3 regions of the Colwellia sp. SU-HH01172 genome follow, and region 2 is predicted to be linked to each of the others. Evidence: predicted binding sites of a transcription regulator. Region 2 holds the regulator's gene; each other region holds the start of a gene.

Region 1 (2,279 bases), on a different contig from region 2:
ATCAATCAATAGCTTTTTTCCTATCCCCTGACCCTGCATATTATCAGCCACATAAATGGTCACTTCCGCAATACCTGCATACACTTTTCTAGCAGATACCGATGATAATGAAGCCCAGCCAACAACCCGGTTTTCATCAACAGCAACAAGCCTTCCAACCGCTAAGGTTGAGTCTAACCATTGTTGCTCAGTTTTAACCGTGGTTTCAAACGTGGCGTTGCCGCCATCAATACCTTGTTGGTATATTGCCTGAACATCAGGAAAGTCTTGTGAAGCAAATAAACGGATATCAATCAAAATAATTACTCAATAAAAGAAGGAAATCACTCAAATTAGTCTTCTATTCTTTAGACAAAGAAAAGCATGACATCTTGCCTTAAATCCAAGGACTACTTTCGCTTATATTATTTATATAGCAAGACGTTATAACCAACCTAATATGCCACCAAACACGACAATAGCGGTGATATTTATACCATATAAGCCACCAACAACTTGTAATTGCTTTCTTCTTGATGTCATATCATAGACCCAATAACAGATGCTATAAAAACTCATATAGCCAACTAAAAATAGCAACCATGGCGCATCAGCATTCCACCATGTCCAATCCCAAGTTAAAGCACCAATTCGGTTCAAGGTAATTTCGACTAGTACGCTTAGCAACGAAAACAATACCGCAAAAAACCAGCGATTATTCAACCCTAAAATTTTCATTTTTGGATCTTTAGGTAATGCCAAAGTCGCCACAATGCCTGAGATGGCAAACATAAAACAAATTTCGATATTTAAACCAATGAAAATTAAATAAGCGGTATCACTTGGCGCTGCCCATACTGGCGCATATTGACTAAAATGAAAAACCAATGAGTTCCAGATCTCATTAAACCAATCCATGCCCCAAAATGCTAAACCGGCTAAAACTCTCGACCAATTACCTTTGTCAGCTTCTTGAGCATAAACATAGATTACAATTAACAGTAATGGAATAACATACCAAGAAAATTGACTTGTATCTCGTAATATAGCTAATGCTTGAGTGGTTGATTCGGTAGGCATATGATTGTAATCATTATTATTTTCCCATCATGCTACCACACTGAAAAGTAATTAAAAAAGGCAGATTATTAATTTAAAAAATAGTCTTATTTAACTATTCAGCTTTCATGCCTAACTTTGCTAATTCAGCGTAAATATGGCTCATGGCAATACTGTTTTCTTGTAACGAACAATCACTGGCGGAGCGAGCAGCAAAACCCAAGTCAGAAATATTAAAGTGAACATCAATACCAACACCGGCTTTTGTTAAGCAATCCCGGCTACAAGAATCACCACAACCTTCAATCAAGATCACTTTTCTATTAGCTGACTTGGCTTTAATATCCGCTTCAGGCGCCGCCATTAACCATGAAACACAAGACATTTCAGCAATGCCATCACTATCAAGGGTTAAGGCAATATCATTGGCCATTGTTGCTAAGTGCGAGCAACCTGAACAAGCAAAAACTAAAGGTTTGGTATTTTTCATTAGGTATTCCATAGCACTTATTTGCTTGCTAACTCAAACAAATAAAGAAGTAAAAGCTGTACGTTTTTTACTGGCGACAGCTTGCTTAATTCTGCCATTTTAAGTTGCTGGCCCGCCATTTCCTTGATGCAGATCAAGATTTGACAACTTACTTTCGATGCTTATTGTCATTGCTTATATCTAATTGAAATAAAGCTAATTGCTATTTTTTATTGGCCGTTGATAAGTAAGTGTTTTCTTTCGAAGATTTTTTTTACATTGTATTTTTTTAGCAAGCCGATAGAATTAGCTGTTTTTTTAAATTGAGCCTAATTCATGCTTGTTCGCTTGTTAACGATAGTTTTGCCACTTTTTTCTGTTTGCTTACATGCAACTGCTCACGCAAACGAGCTTTATCACTTCAATCAACAACTAGCGGCCGATTTTGCCAAAGAATTAAAAAAGCATAATATTCCGGGCGCAGCCTATGCCATTGTTAAAAACAATAAAGTCGTTGCTTTGGAAAATTTCGGCTATACCGACACGAAAAAATTAAAGAAAGTCGACAACGAAACGGTTTTTCGTTTAGCGTCAGTATCAAAACCTTTTGCCGCTACCATTACAACTATGCTTGCGCAGCAGCAACAACTCAAGCTGTCAGATCCAATCACCAAATATGTACCTAGTTTTACCCTTGCCACTAAAGGTGCTGCCGATAAAATTCAGTTAAAACACTTGCTGAGTCACTCAAGTGGGTTAATGCCAAATGCCT
Region 2 (2,279 bases):
CGTCCAAGTCATTAGCCAGGCTTTCAATAACGTCCTCTGGTAAACCTTCTTTGATATGAGTGTTTTCTTTACTTATATTAAATGCTTTAGCATGTTCAAACATGGCATTTTCATGATGCTTTAACATCGAACGATTATAATCGCTGGCATTAAATTCAGGAATTTCAATGGCGATGTTAACGGGTGTACCAGGGAAAGAATTAACTAAGTGTAAGTTAGCTTTCATTACTTTGGTTAACTGTTTGGCTTCGGCGGTAATTTTATCGTTTAGTGAGCGATGTTCTTCTTCATCACTACCAATATTGAGTGCCGCAACAATATTGCCGTTGTCTGGCCATAAATGTTCTTTCACCAGTAACACTGGACATGGGCATTTACGTAAAATATGCCAATCAGTCGGTGTGAAGATGACTGATTTTAGTTTATCGTGTTGATGCGTGCCCTTAATAACGATGTCGTAGCCATTTTTAAGCACTTGCTCAATGATTTGTTCAAAGGGGCGGTTATGCCAAATAACTTGGCAATCAATACTGAGTTCAGCAACATCAAGCTCTGAGATAATTGACTGTAACCATTGAGTTCTGTCGTTGATCACCGATTGACGCATAGCCTCTCGCTCATCGCTTGAAAGCATGGTGGTCATTTCATAAGAAAAATCATATATGGTCAAAAATGCTGTAATGCTAGCGCCTGTTTTACGGGCCAATTCTAGTGCACGCTCTAAAGCTTTTTGATCTTCTGTTGTTGGGTCAACAATAGCGAGTATTTTTTGATACTTTTCCATATCTAATTCCTTTATCAATTGTCTACTGTAACTATAACAATAGACCACTTTGAGTCAATAATAGTTGTTTTAAATCAAATTATTATCGTCTCTAAGATAAACAACAATTCACGCTAAGCATAGCGTGAATTGTTTCAATAAGGAAATTTAGAAAAGTAAGAAGGGGTTAAAGCGCTGCGCACTCGTTTAATTTATCAATATCTAAAATGGTGATGAGTTTGCCATCAACTTGGATCAAGCCATTTTTATGGAAACGATTAAGCAAACGGCTAATGGTTTCAACCGTTAAACCAATATAGTTGCCAATATCACTGCGAGTCATCGACAAACGAAACTCTGACGCCGATAAACCACGAGCATGGTAACGAGTACTTAAGGTACTAATAAACGTTGCTAATCGTTGTTCGGCATTTTTTCGGTTCAGCAAGGTTAGCATTTCTTGATCGCCACGAATTTCCGTACTCATCATGCGTAAAATTTGTTTTTTTAGTTTCGGCATGCTGTTAGATAAGGTATCAAGTGTGTTGTAAGGGATTTCACAGACCATAGAGGTTTCTAAAGCTTTGGCAAAGCTTGGATGTTCTGCATTGGCAATGGCATCAAAACCCAATAAGTCACCTGCTAAATGAAATCCGGTAATTTGCTCTTCACCTTGCTCGTTTACCGTGTAGGTTTTAAAGGTACCTGAACGGATGGCGTACAATGCATGCATAGGCTGGCCATCATTAAATATTTGCTCACCTTTATGAATAGGTCGCTTACGATCGATAATATTATCTAAGGTATCGAGTTCTTTATCGTTTAAAGAAAACGGTATGCATAGCTCACTAATGCTACAGTTTTGACAGTGAATATGTTGCTGACCTGTACACGATTTATTACTCATAATGACCTATAGTTCATTTGCATTTTAATGATGTGGATCATATTAGATGCGTTATAGATATGCAATAAGTATAGTATAAATACCGTATAAAATCACCAGAATAGCGGCGAGTTTTCTAAAGAGCGTATTGCTCAGTAGGGACTTAATACTGATAGTGCCCAGTGAGACAGAAAGTAATGCTGGCAGGGTACCTAGGCCAAAGAAAAACATAATTAAGGCGCCGTTAATAGTATTAGCGCTGGCTAATGCCCAGGTAAGAGTTGAGTATACCAAACCACAAGGCAACCAGCCCCATAATGCCCCTAAGGCAAATGCACTACGAGTATTTTTAATCGGAATAAACTTCTTGGTATTAGGGGAAATATGGCGCCATAGTTTTTTACCAATATGCTCGACATGGCTTAACCACATTAACCACTGTCCTAGATATAAACCGAGTAAGATAAGAAAGATGCCAGCGACAGTTTTTAACGCTGCAATGGGCAAACCGACATTTTTTGCCGCCATTGAACTGGTAAACGCGACTAATGCGCCAATGAGACTGTAAGAAAAAATTCGTCCGAAATTATAGGCAAAAACAATGCGATATTTGTTATTGCTGACCTCATT
Region 3 (2,279 bases), on a different contig from region 2:
TTCGATCAAACCGCTTGTTTCATTTCGCCCGATAACTTCACCAACAAATTGTTGGGTATCACTTTTTGAGTAGCCGTAGTCATAATTCTGCGTATCGCCGTGGCGATGACGTTGTAAAAAGCCTTCGGTATAACCACGATGCGCCAAATGTTCTAAGTCAGTATTTAATCTGCCGTTGAAAGCTTTGCCATTGACGGCATCTATCATCGCTTGGTTATAAATTTGCGCGGTACGTGCACAATAGTAAAAAGACTTAGTGCGGCCTTCAATTTTTAAGGAGTGAACACCCATTTTAACTAAACGTTCAACATGTTCTACAGCACGTAAGTCTTTTGAATTCATGATATAAGTGCCGTGCTCATCTTCAAATGCTGGCATATATTCACCCGGACGGCCTTGCTCTTGCAGTAAAACAACATCTTCAAAAGGTTTCTGCTCTGGCAGATAAATTTCAACAGGTTGTGTCGCTATAATATCGCCCGTTTCGGTTTCTTTAGCCGGGTGGCTGTCGTATTTCCAACGACAAGAGTTAGTGCAGGTACCTTGGTTTGGATCGCGCTTGTTAATATAGCCAGACAATAAGCAACGGCCAGAATAAGCCATACAAAGTGCGCCATGGACAAAAACTTCAAGCTCTATCTCAGGACAGCGGAAGCGAATTTCTTCAATTTCATCTAATGATAGTTCACGTGAAAGAATAACCCGTTCAATCCCTTGTTGATGCCAAAACTTTACTGTTGACCAATTCACTGCATTGGCTTGCACCGACAGGTGAATTGGCATATCAGGGAAGTTTTCTCGAACCATCATAATTAAGCCAGGATCTGACATGATTAAGGCATCTGGAGCCATTTCGATCACTGGCTTGATATCACGCAGGAAGGTTTGAAGCTTACTATTGTGTGGTGCAATGTTATTAACAAGGTAGAATTTTTTACCTAAAGCATGTGCTTCGTCGATACCTATTTTTATGTTTTCCAAGCTAAATTCATTATTACGCACTCTAAGAGAATATCTTGGCTGACCTGCATATACGGCGTCTGCTCCATAAGCAAAGGCGTAGCGCATGTTTTTTAGACTTCCAGCAGGGGATAATAATTCAGGTTTGAGCATGACAACATTCAACATAGTAAAAGCGGTCGCGCATTATAATTTACTTTAGTTACATCATCTTAAATTTGTTGAATTAACTTGATCTTGATCAAAGTCTGCAGTGAAAAAATTTTACCGTAAATTGCTTAGTCATTAATGTTCATTGAAAAAACATCAAATAATGGCTGTAATTTCAATATTTTGTGCTAGATTAATTTATAGCATAACACTAATAAAAAAGGATGATTTATGGGCGCAGAAAATGCACTTTACACAATACTTGTTGAAAAAATTAAGCAAGATGCTTTGGTATTACCCACCTTACCTAAAATTGCCTTGAAAGTTAGAGAGGCGGCGGATGATCCGGAAATTAACCTTGGTAAAATGAGTGAAATTATATCTCAGGATCCCGCGCTGTCTTTAGGCATGCTTAAAGTGGCAAATAGTGTTGTTTTTGGTCGTACTGTTAAAGTTGAAAGCGTAACCCAGGCTGTTACTCGTATTGGCTTAAGACAAATCAAAAGCATTGCAACGGCGATGGCAATTGAGCAAATGTTCGTTTCTAACAATGCCACTATTGCGGAATATATGCAGAAGTCGTGGAATAAAACCGTTGATGTTGCTGCGGTGGCAATTACACTGATGACACTGTATTTGCAAAAAAATAAACATGCTGCATTCACCCTCGACACCATAACATTAGCTGCGTTAATACATAATATCGGTGTTTTGCCAATTTTAACCGAAGCAGAAGGGCACCCAGAAGTTTTTGCGAATCCGGCTTTTATCCAGCAAGCTATTATTAAGTTTTCAAATGAGATTGGCATTGAAGTAACCAAGGCATGGGAGTTTCCTGAGGAATTCACTGAACTGGTAAGTGCGTGGAACGATTTATCAGTGTTACCAAAAGATGTCCATTATCTTGATTTTATTCGTGCTGGCGCGGTTTACCATGAAATATTTAAAAGTGACTCGACGCGTGAGATTTTATTAAAAAGTTATGTGACGAAAGGAATTTTGCCTGATGTTGATTTTATGGCGTCAGAAGAGTTTGAAAGCTTGTTAGCTGACGCCAGAGCTATGTTTAGTTAATCTGCCTCAGTGTTAAATAAAAAAGGCGCTAAAAGCGCCTTTTTATTTGAGCATGGAATAATATTATTCTTCTAAATAATCACTGGCTTTAAGTG

Evidence for each region. The regulator FNR, encoded in region 2, switches genes on or off when oxygen is low (the NO sensors DNR and NnrR bind a similar motif). The targets are predictions, from matches to a motif close to TTGATCTAGATCAA.
Region 1: the regulator FNR is predicted to act here: its motif matches at 1,652-1,665, upstream of AC27JP_RS00520 (putative zinc-binding protein).
Region 3: the regulator FNR is predicted to act here: its motif matches at 1,192-1,205, upstream of trhP (prephenate-dependent tRNA uridine(34) hydroxylase TrhP).

Annotation. Positions count from the first base shown of each region.
Region 1 is NZ_BAAJMB010000001.1:104,089-106,367, forward strand. Features, by position in the region: gene AC27JP_RS00510 (GNAT family N-acetyltransferase) at 1-297, opposite strand, end outside; gene AC27JP_RS00515 (hypothetical protein) at 424-1,059, opposite strand; gene AC27JP_RS00520 (putative zinc-binding protein) at 1,154-1,528, opposite strand; gene AC27JP_RS00525 (serine hydrolase domain-containing protein) at 1,844-2,279, shown strand, end outside.
Region 2 is NZ_BAAJMB010000004.1:263,776-266,054, forward strand. Features, by position in the region: gene uspE (universal stress protein UspE) at 1-784, opposite strand, end outside; gene fnr (fumarate/nitrate reduction transcriptional regulator Fnr) at 951-1,670, opposite strand; gene AC27JP_RS12620 (sulfite exporter TauE/SafE family protein) at 1,722-2,279, opposite strand, start outside.
Region 3 is NZ_BAAJMB010000009.1:17,137-19,415, reverse strand. Features, by position in the region: gene trhP (prephenate-dependent tRNA uridine(34) hydroxylase TrhP) at 1-1,113, opposite strand, end outside; gene AC27JP_RS18565 (HDOD domain-containing protein) at 1,342-2,184, shown strand; gene rdgC (recombination-associated protein RdgC) at 2,248-2,279, opposite strand, start outside.